One region of the Variovorax sp. GW821-FHT10C12 genome, then DNA from elsewhere that is predicted to be linked to it. Evidence: riboswitches for the same ligand, from Rfam matches in the RefSeq annotation. Region 1 holds a riboswitch; the other holds the start of a gene.
The links. Region 1 has a riboswitch for cobalamin ahead of AC07OH_RS05050 (TonB-dependent receptor domain-containing protein). Riboswitches for the same ligand answer to the same signal wherever they lie in the genome.
Positions count from the first base shown of each region.

Region 2: linked by a shared signal. The riboswitch ahead of AC07OH_RS10695 (TonB-dependent receptor) and the one ahead of AC07OH_RS05050 (TonB-dependent receptor domain-containing protein) in region 1 are both predicted to bind cobalamin.

Region 1 is NZ_JBWKNE010000001.1:1,047,667-1,052,070, reverse strand. Features, by position in the region: gene AC07OH_RS05055 (cobyrinic acid a,c-diamide synthase CobB) at 1-102, opposite strand, end outside; gene AC07OH_RS05050 (TonB-dependent receptor domain-containing protein) at 87-2,039, opposite strand; cobalamin riboswitch at 2,112-2,351, opposite strand; gene AC07OH_RS05045 (hypothetical protein) at 2,485-2,712, shown strand; gene AC07OH_RS05040 (cell division protein ZapA) at 2,709-3,044, shown strand; gene AC07OH_RS05035 (sulfite exporter TauE/SafE family protein) at 3,337-4,164, shown strand; gene AC07OH_RS05030 (universal stress protein) at 4,238-4,404, shown strand, end outside.
Region 2 is NZ_JBWKNE010000001.1:2,235,397-2,239,800, forward strand. Features, by position in the region: gene AC07OH_RS10690 (PepSY domain-containing protein) at 1-493, opposite strand, end outside; gene AC07OH_RS10695 (TonB-dependent receptor) at 504-2,528, opposite strand; cobalamin riboswitch at 2,819-3,101, opposite strand; gene AC07OH_RS10700 (hypothetical protein) at 3,183-3,404, opposite strand; gene AC07OH_RS10705 (hypothetical protein) at 3,554-3,961, shown strand; gene AC07OH_RS10710 (EI24 domain-containing protein) at 3,931-4,404, opposite strand, start outside.

The DNA.
Region 1 (4,404 bases):
CGTGGTCTTGCCCTGCCCCGAGGCCGGCGCGGCCACGAGCACCGCGGCGCAGGTGACGGCTGCGCCGGGCGAGGAGCGGCGGGTGTTTACTGCGGAGTCCACTTGAGTCCGACGTACGCGGTGCGGCCCCCGGTGGCGTAGAGCCGTGCGAACTGGTAGTCCTTGTCGCCCACATTGTCCACGCGCGCCACCAGGTTCAGGTCGCGCGTGATCTGCTTGCTGGCCGACAGGTTCAGCAGCGTGTAGCCGCCGAGCTTGACGGTGTTGGCCGCGTCGTCGTAGCGCTTGCCCGAGCTCTGGACCTCGGCGCCCAGCGTCCAGCCGGCGATGCGCCAGTCGGCGCCCAGCGTGCCGTGGGCCCGGGCGCGGCGTGCCAGCAGGTGGTCGGTGGCGAGGTCGCGCGGGTCCTGGTAGTCGAGCGAGGCGCGCAGCGTGACGTCGCCGATGCGGTGGCCGCCCGTGAGCGTCACGCCCTGGTAGCGTGCGCGCGCCGTGCTGGCGTAGCAGCCGAACGACGACTGGCAGCCCTTGGCGCTGCCGTCAAACACGATCAGGTTCTGCACCCGGTTGCGGTACAGCACGATGCCGGCCTGCGTGGCGCCGGCCGTGTACTGCAGGCCCAGCTCGACGTTGTGGCTCGATTCGGGCTGCAGGCTCGCCAGGCCGTACTCGCTGAAGCGCTGGTACAGCGTGGGCGCGCGGAACGCGGTGCCGGCCGACACGGTGGCGCGCAGGCTCGGCGTGATCGCGTAGCCGTAGGCGGCGCTGCCGGTGGTCTTGCCGCCGAACTCGCTGTCGTCGTCATGGCGCACGTGCAGCTGCAGCGAATGCGGGCCCTTCACGTAGCCGTAGCCCAGTGCGGCGGCGTTCTGCGAGCGGTCGCGCGAGAACAGCTTGGCCGAGGTGGTGGGCGCGTTCTCGAGCGCGTCTTCGCGGCGCTCGAGCGTGGCGGTCACCAGGTGCGCGCCGAAACGGAATTCGTTCTGGAACAGGTAGCCGCGCAGGCGGGTCTCGGTGCGGTAGAACGAAGGTTGGGTCTTGTAGACGGTCTGCGAATCGGTCACCTGCAGGCGGGTGCTGTAGATGTCGTTCCACTTGGCCGACCAGGTCAGGCCGGCGGTGCGCAGCTCGTTGGTCGACACGTCGTCGCGGAAGGTGATCGGCGGCTTGGTGCGAAAGCTCACCGACGGGTCGTAGGCCGCCTCGGTGTTGCTGGTAAGCAAGGTGGCGTCGATGCGCTGGTCGGGCGTGATCTGGAAGCCCAGCTTCAGGTTGCCCGAGGTGCTGCGGTAGCCGTCGCGGTCGGGGTTGGTGAAGCCGTCCTTCGAGGGCGTGCGCTTGGCGATCGGCTGGATGTTGAAGCCCTTGCTTTCTTCATGCGCGACGCCGAACGAGTAGTCGAGCAGGCCCGACTTGCCGCTCACGCCGCCTTCGATCCGGCGCAGGCCGTGGCTGCCGAAGCCGATGCCGGCGTAGGGCGACACGCCCTCCTCGCCGCGCTTGGTGAAAAGCTGGATCACGCCGCCCACGGCATCCGAGCCGTACACCGCGGCGGCCGGGCCGCGCAGCACTTCGATGCGGTCGATCTGCGCGAGCGGAATGCCTTCCCAGCCGGCGCCGCCGGTCGATTGCGAATCGATGCGCACGCCATCGAGGTAGACCGCGGTGAAGCGCGATTCGGCGCCGCGGATGAACACGCTGGTGGCGTTGCCCACGCCGCCGCTGCGCGAGATCTCCATGCCGGGCAGGCGCGCCAGCACGTCGGCCACGCCGGTCGCGCCGCTGCGCTCGATGGTCTTGCGGTCGATGATGGAGACATCGCCCACCAGGTCCGACAGCGCCTGCGGCGTGCGGTTGGCGGTGACCACGGTCTCGTCGAGCGTGGCAGATGCTGCTGCGGCGGCTTGCGCCTGCGCGGCCAGCGGCACCAGGGCCAGGCCGCCGAAGGCCGAGGCCAGGGCGAGCGTCAGCGGCAGGCACGCGGGACGGTTGCGGCGCACGCTGGCGCGGCCGCTGGAGAGGGAAACACAGGAAATCATGGGGTGAACCGAACGAACTTCTATGCCCTGGCCGGCTTCCCCGCCGGCGCCATGGGCGTCATGGCTGCCGATGCGGCAGCCGCCTTGTTGGCCGGTATCCGGGCTGGCAGATCGACCCTTTGCCGCCTTCCCAGGCACCTGTTTCAGGGCGCCCAGTGGCTGGATGGAAAGGGGTGACGCGTTGCGGCGTCGTCTGCTTGACCGTTGCGGGGGCAGCGCAGGCGGCTTCGGCCCCGGGGGGCGTCCACTCCTGCTTCCCGTTGAACTGCGCCGTGCGAACCACGCCGCGAGCACCAACGGGCGAGATTTTAGGCCCACGGGGCGGGCACGCCACACCGGGTTTGATCACGGACGGCGCAGGCCCCAGAATCTCGGCCACGTCCGGTGCGCGCCCCGCGCGGTGCGCCAGACCTTCCGAATTCCCGGGAAACTACAATCGCCAACCATGCCCGCCTCCAGCCCCATCGACCAGATCGCCGAGCGTGTGGAACGCCTGCTCGTGCGTCACGAAGAGGTGCAGCGCACCAACGCGCTGCTGCAGGAACAGGTCGATGCGCTCACGCGTGAACGCGACGGCCTGAAGTCGCGGCTCGCCGCGGCCCGCACCCGCCTCGATGCCCTGCTCGAACGGCTGCCGGCCGAACCCCCTTCCGAAGATTCCCATCACGCATGAAGCAGATTGAAGTACAGATCATGGGCCAGAGCTATTTGCTCGGCTGTCCCGACGGCGGCGAAGCGCAACTGCGCGAGGCCGTCGACCGCGTGGACGCGGCCATGTGCAAGATCCGCGACGCGGGCAAGGTGAAGGCACGCGACCGCATCGCCGTGCTCGCCTCGCTGAACCTGGCTTTCGATCTCGCGGCCCAGCAGGCCGCTGCTGCCGCCGCACCGGCCCCCGTCGCGGCCAGCAGCACGGAAGAAACCGCCACCGACACCGACCCGAAGGCCGCCCAGCTCATTCAGAGACTCGATCAGGCCCTGGCGGGCGATGGACATTTGCTCTGAGGGCGCGCGGCCCGGCACATCCGGGGCGTAAAATCCGTTTTGTCTGCAGACGTGTCGGGCTTAATATTTCCTTGTTCCAATGCTCTCCGGAGCCGGGCTTGGTACATCGCTTGACGGGCGTGATCATCTCGCGTCAGATGAACCCGAAGTCCTGCTGCCCTCGCCCACCTGAACCCTGGTTCAGGATGCGGGTCCGGCACACCATCTGCAGACACCTTTTCCCGCCACGGCCCCCTGCCTCACCGCTCGGGGCCGTTGCTTTTTCAGCCGCTCGTTCTTTCCCCATCCTCCCGTGAACCTCGCTGCCCTGCTCGACCCGCTCCTGATCGCCGAACTCGCCGCGCTCGGCCTGGGCACCGGTTTCCTCGCCGGCCTGCTGGGCATCGGCGGCGGCATGCTGATGGTGCCGTTCATCACGATCATCATGGGCCAGCGCGGCGTGCCGGCCGACCTGGCAGTGAAGATGGCGATCGCGACCTCGATGGCGACGATCATCTTCACGTCGGTGTCCAGCGTGCGCGCGCACCACAAGCGCGGCGCGGTGCGCTGGGACATCGTGCAGCGCCTGGCCCCCGGCATCGTCATCGGCAGCCTCGCGGGCAGCCTGGGCGTGTTCGCGCTGCTCAAGGGCACGGCGCTGGCCATCTTCTTCGCGCTGTTCGTGGGCTTCTCGGCCACGCAGATGTTCCTCGACAAGAAGCCCAAGCCCACGCGGCAGATGCCGGGCACCAGCGGCCAGCTCGCGGCGGGCGGCATCATCGGCTTCATCTCGGGCCTGGTGGGCGCGGGCGGCGGCTTTATCAGCGTGCCGTTCATGACCTGGTGCAACGTGGCGATCCACAACGCGGTGGCGACCAGCGCGGCGCTGGGCTTTCCGATCGCCGTGGCCAACGTGCTGGGCTACGTGCTCAGCGGCCAGTCGGTGCAGGGTCTGCCGGCCGGCGCCTTCGGCTACATCTGGCTGCCCGCGCTCGTGGTGATCGCGGCCTGCAGCGTGTTCACCGCGCCACTGGGCGCCAGGGCCGCGCACAGCCTGCCGGTGAAAAAGCTCAAGCGCGTGTTCGCGAGCATCCTGTACCTGCTGGCCGCCTACATGCTCTGGAAGGGCCTGCGGGGCTGAGGCATATCAAACACTCGCTGGCTTTCCTGTGCCATCCTATGTGGCAGTTCTTCACAGTCGTACAAGGAAAGCCATGAAAATCCTCATCGCAGTCGACGGCAGCGCCTACACGCAAAAAGCCCTCAACTACCTGCTGACCAACCGCGCCATGTTCGTGGACGGCCATGAGCTGGTGGTGGTGAATGTCTGCACTGGCATCTCCGGCCACGTGGCACGGCACCTCAGCAAGGAAATCGTCAC
Region 2 (4,404 bases), 1.2 Mb from region 1:
GCAGCGGGTTCAAGCCCTGCGGCACGGTCCACTGGTCGCGCTCCAGCGTCTCGGCCCAGCGTGCGCCGGGCTGTGCGGAGAAGTCGCGAGCGATGGCCTCGGCCTGCGCCGTATCGACCGGCCCGAGCACGCGGGCGTCGCGCGCGGACACGGCATGCCGCCCGCCGCGCGCATCGACGATGCGCCACACGGGCTGCGCGTCGGTGCCGGCCTGCATCTCCAGCGCCATGCGCCGGGGCGGCTGCGTGCGCACCGCGGGCGGCAGCGCGTCGAGCGCGGCAGCCGGCGCGACCACCGCCTGTTCGAAGCGCACCGGGGTGAGCCCCGCGAGCCGCTCTTCGTCCGTGAGGTTCGGGTACCCCACGTACATCATGACCACGCCCGAGACGAACCACATGACGAACAGCAGGCAGCCGCCGATGCCCAGCCACCGGTGCGTCCAGTACAGCGCCCGCCGCAGCGGGGGCCATGTGCGTTGCCATGCGGTGCTCATGCGGCCATGCTCAGAAGGTCACGAACGCCGACAGCTCGAACGAACGCGGGCGCCCCAGCAGCCACTGGTTGCCGCCGTTCGAGAACGAGACCGGGTACCTGCGGTCGGCCAGGTTGAAGGCGCGCAGCGCGAGCTTGAGCGACGGGTTCGCCTGCCAGCTCACGCCCGCGTCGGCCACGGTGTAGGAGCCGATGCGGCGCGTGTTGGCCGCATCGACCTGCCGCGCGCCGACGTGGCGCACGCCGAGCTCGGCCTCCCACTGCGGCAGGAAGCGCCAGTGCAGCCACAGGTTGGCCGCCACCTGGGGCACGCCGGCGGGCGTGTTGCCCGCGCGCGAGACCAGCGACTTGCCGACCGCTTCGTTGAAGTCGTCGTAGCGCGCACGCAGCCGCGCGGCGTTGGCTTCGAGACGCAGCGTGGAGGTCAGCGCCAGGTCGAGCGTGGCTTCGATGCCTTCGGACGACTGCTTGCCGATCTGCTGCACGACGGTCGGGTCGTTCGCGTCGCGCGACAGCAGCTTGGTCTTCTCGATGCGGTAGGCGGCCACGCTCCAGGCGCCGCGGCCCTCGGCCAGCTGGCGCTTGTAGCCCACCTCGACCTGCTTGCCGACGCTGAGCTCGAACGGCACCTGCGTGGCCGAGGTGCTGATGAGCCCGGTGAGCGGATCGGCTGCGCGCGCCACCTGCGCATAGAACGACTGCGCGGCGTCGGGCGCGTAGACCACGCCCAGGCGGCCGGTGGCGTACTCGAAGGTCTTGTCCAGGCGCGGGGCGCGGTTCTGCGGGTCGGTGCGCACGATCTTCGCGTGGTCCCAGCGCAGGCTGCCGACCACCGACCAGTGTTCGTTGAAGGCCAGCTTGTCTTCGGCAAAGAAGGCGTAGGTGCTGGTCTTGGTCTTGTAGCGCGGCAGGTAGGGCGTGGGCGAGACGTAGGTGCCGGGGTTGAAGACGAAGGCATCGACCACCGAGCGCCCGCCGTAGGGCGTGTCGCTCGAATTCAGGAAGTCGATGCGATTCACATCGAAGCCCACCAGCACCTGGTTCTTCAGGCCGAACAGCGCGTGCTTGAAGGTGGCGTCGGTGCGGTTGCCGATCTGCTCCTGGTCATGGCCGATCTCCAGGTAGTCGCCACGCGTCACGCGGTTCGTGGTGGCGCTGTAGGTGTAGGTTTCGCTGTCGCGCCAGTGGCGCTTGCTGTCCAGGCGATAGAGCTGGTTGCGCACGGTGACGGCGTCGTTGGGCGTCCATTGCGCATCGAGGCGGGTCCAGCGGTCGCGGTACTTGACCTCGGCGTCGTCGAGGTTGTAGTTCTGTTCGCGGTTCAGGCTGCTCACGCGGCCATTGATGAGCGGCACGCCGAAGTAGCGCTGCGGCGTCTGGCGGCCCTCGTCGTGCGAGAGCGTGAACTGCAGCCGCGGCGACACGTCCAGCCGCACCGCGCCGCCCACCGCCAGGCTCTCGGCCTCGCCGCGCACCATGAAGCCGTCGGTCCTGCGGTGGCTGATGTCGAAGCGGTACGACAGCATGTCGTTGATCGCCCCGCCGCTGCCGAAGGCGACCTGGCGCGTGGCGTCGGAGCCCACGCTCACGAGCGCTTCGTTCTGCACCGGGCCGCGCGTGGGCTTCTTGGGCACCACGTTGATCGCGCCGCCGATGGCGCCCTCGCCGAACATCACCGAGGCGGCGCCGCGCAGCACCTCGATGCGGTCGGTCGACCAGGTGTCGAACGGGAAGGTGACGGTGCCCGCGCCCACGTACAGGCGCGTGCCGTCGTACAGCTGCATCACCGAGCCGTGGCCGTTGAAGCCGCGCGCCGACAGCGCCGAGCCGCCATTGCCCGGCGCGGGCGAACCCGTGATGCCGGTGGCGCGGCTCGCGGCCTCGACCACCGACACGTCGCCGCGCGCGCGGATGGTGTCGCCGGTGAGCACCTCGATGCTGGCCGGCGTTTCGAGTGGCGTGAGGCCCAGGCGGCTGCCGGTCTGCGTGGGCTCGTCCAGGGCCAGCGGCGTGTGGCGGCTGGCTTCGACCTGCACGGGCGTGAGGCTGGGGCGGCCGGTTGTGTCGCCCGACTGGGCTAAGGCGGGTCCGCAAGCGAGGCCGAGCCCCAGCGAAAGACCTGAAAGACCCGAAAGGCGCGCCCGTTGCAGGGGCAGGCCCGGGCGATCGCGCAAGGGCAGCGATGCCTGATTCATCCGATTTCTCCTCCGGCCCGCGTCCCCGCAGGCTCCTGACCGATCGAGGACGCCGAGGGAGAAGAGACTGGGGGCGGTGCCGTTTCGCGCGAGGGAAAAGCGGCAGGCCCGGACACGCACTCCCGCAGCATCCGAAGGCGGTTGCGAAGGCCGGTATCCGGGCTCGCGGAGTGCGTCGGGATGCAATGCATGCACCTCGACGCCGAAGCCCTCGCCTTCCCACGCCGAAGCGCAGTGGCTGCCCCAACGAAAGATCGCCGGGGCTTGAGGGTGTCGATGTCCGCTGACCGTTGCGGGGGCAGCGCAGGAATGGAAGGGTCGTTCGAAAAAACGACGCCTCGCACCTGCTTCCCGTTTAACCCCGCCGCCAATCCTGTGACTGGTCGTGCAGGGCACCTTCGAACCGTGGGGTGTTGGACGACACCGGTGTGAACCAATGTTTCCAACCGCCGGGATTATAGGGAGCGCCCTGCGGCAGCGCCCTCGTGGGCCCCGTCAGGCGGGCTTGCCGTCGGGCCCGAAGAGCCGCCGCAGCACCGCCACGCCGGCCACCAGCGCATTCGAATAGGTGGCGTAGGGCGTGTGGGCGGCTTCGAGCGGCGCGTACTCATGGGTGATGTCGCCGGGCGAGCCGTCCACGGCTTCCATCAGCACCCAGTAGAACTCCCCTTCTTCCAGTTCGTGGACGGTGAGTGCGATGTCTCTCGGCGAAGGCATGACGGTCAGAAATGAAACAGGGGATGAACCCGCCTTTGAACGGGCTGGGGGCTGGCGCGGTTGTCAGTACTAGGGCTTCTCCTACAGTGCATGGACGCCGCGCAGCCTAATGTTAGGGGTGGGGAGCTGTATCAGAACAAGGAGTCAGCATGAAACATTTCACGCTTGAACCCAACATGCGCGCCAGTTTCGGCGGCGCGTTCTACCCGACCGGCTTCTCCCTGGTGATGTTCCCGAGCATCGAAGACGCCAGCCGCATCGGCCACGGGCTGATCGAAAAAGGCATCGTGAGCGGCGACGAGGTCTATCTGATACCGGCCGAAACCGTCCTGGCGGAAATCGCGCCGACCGTGCATGCCTCGCACAGCCCCCTGCCCTCCGCCGGCACCGACGGCGCCACGGTGCGCGCCTTCATCGAGCTGGCCCAGGAAGGCCACACGGGCCTCTTGATCCGCACCAAGGACGGCGCCATCACGGAGCGCGTGATGGAACTGGTGCGTACCGTGCCCTACTCGATCGCCGAGCGCTACCGCACGCTGGTGATCGAGGACCTTTGAACGCCGGCTGAAGCGCCGGTGTCAGCCCGGCGCTCTGCCTCCATCCCTCGGTAGCCGAGGTGGCAGGCGCCTGCGCCCAGCAACGCGGGCAGCAGCAGATTCACCACCGGCACCAGCGCCAGCAGCAGGATCAATACGCCGAACACCACCATCGCACCGCGCTGGCGGCGCACGACCCGCATGCGCTCCTCGCCGTTCGCGATGCCGGCCAGCGCGGGCCCCAGCAGAAAGCGCACGTTGAGGTAGGCGAGCAGCAGGAACAGCAACACGCCGTTGACCACCGGCACCAGCAGGCACAACAGCATCCCCAGGCTCGCGCCCAGCCACGGCCCCAGCCACCCGCGCACGCCGGCCAGCCAGCCCGAGGGCCCGGGCCGCGGCTGCGCCAGCAGCGCCGGGTAACGCGCCTGCACGCGCGCGCGCACCGGGCCCAGCAGCACCCA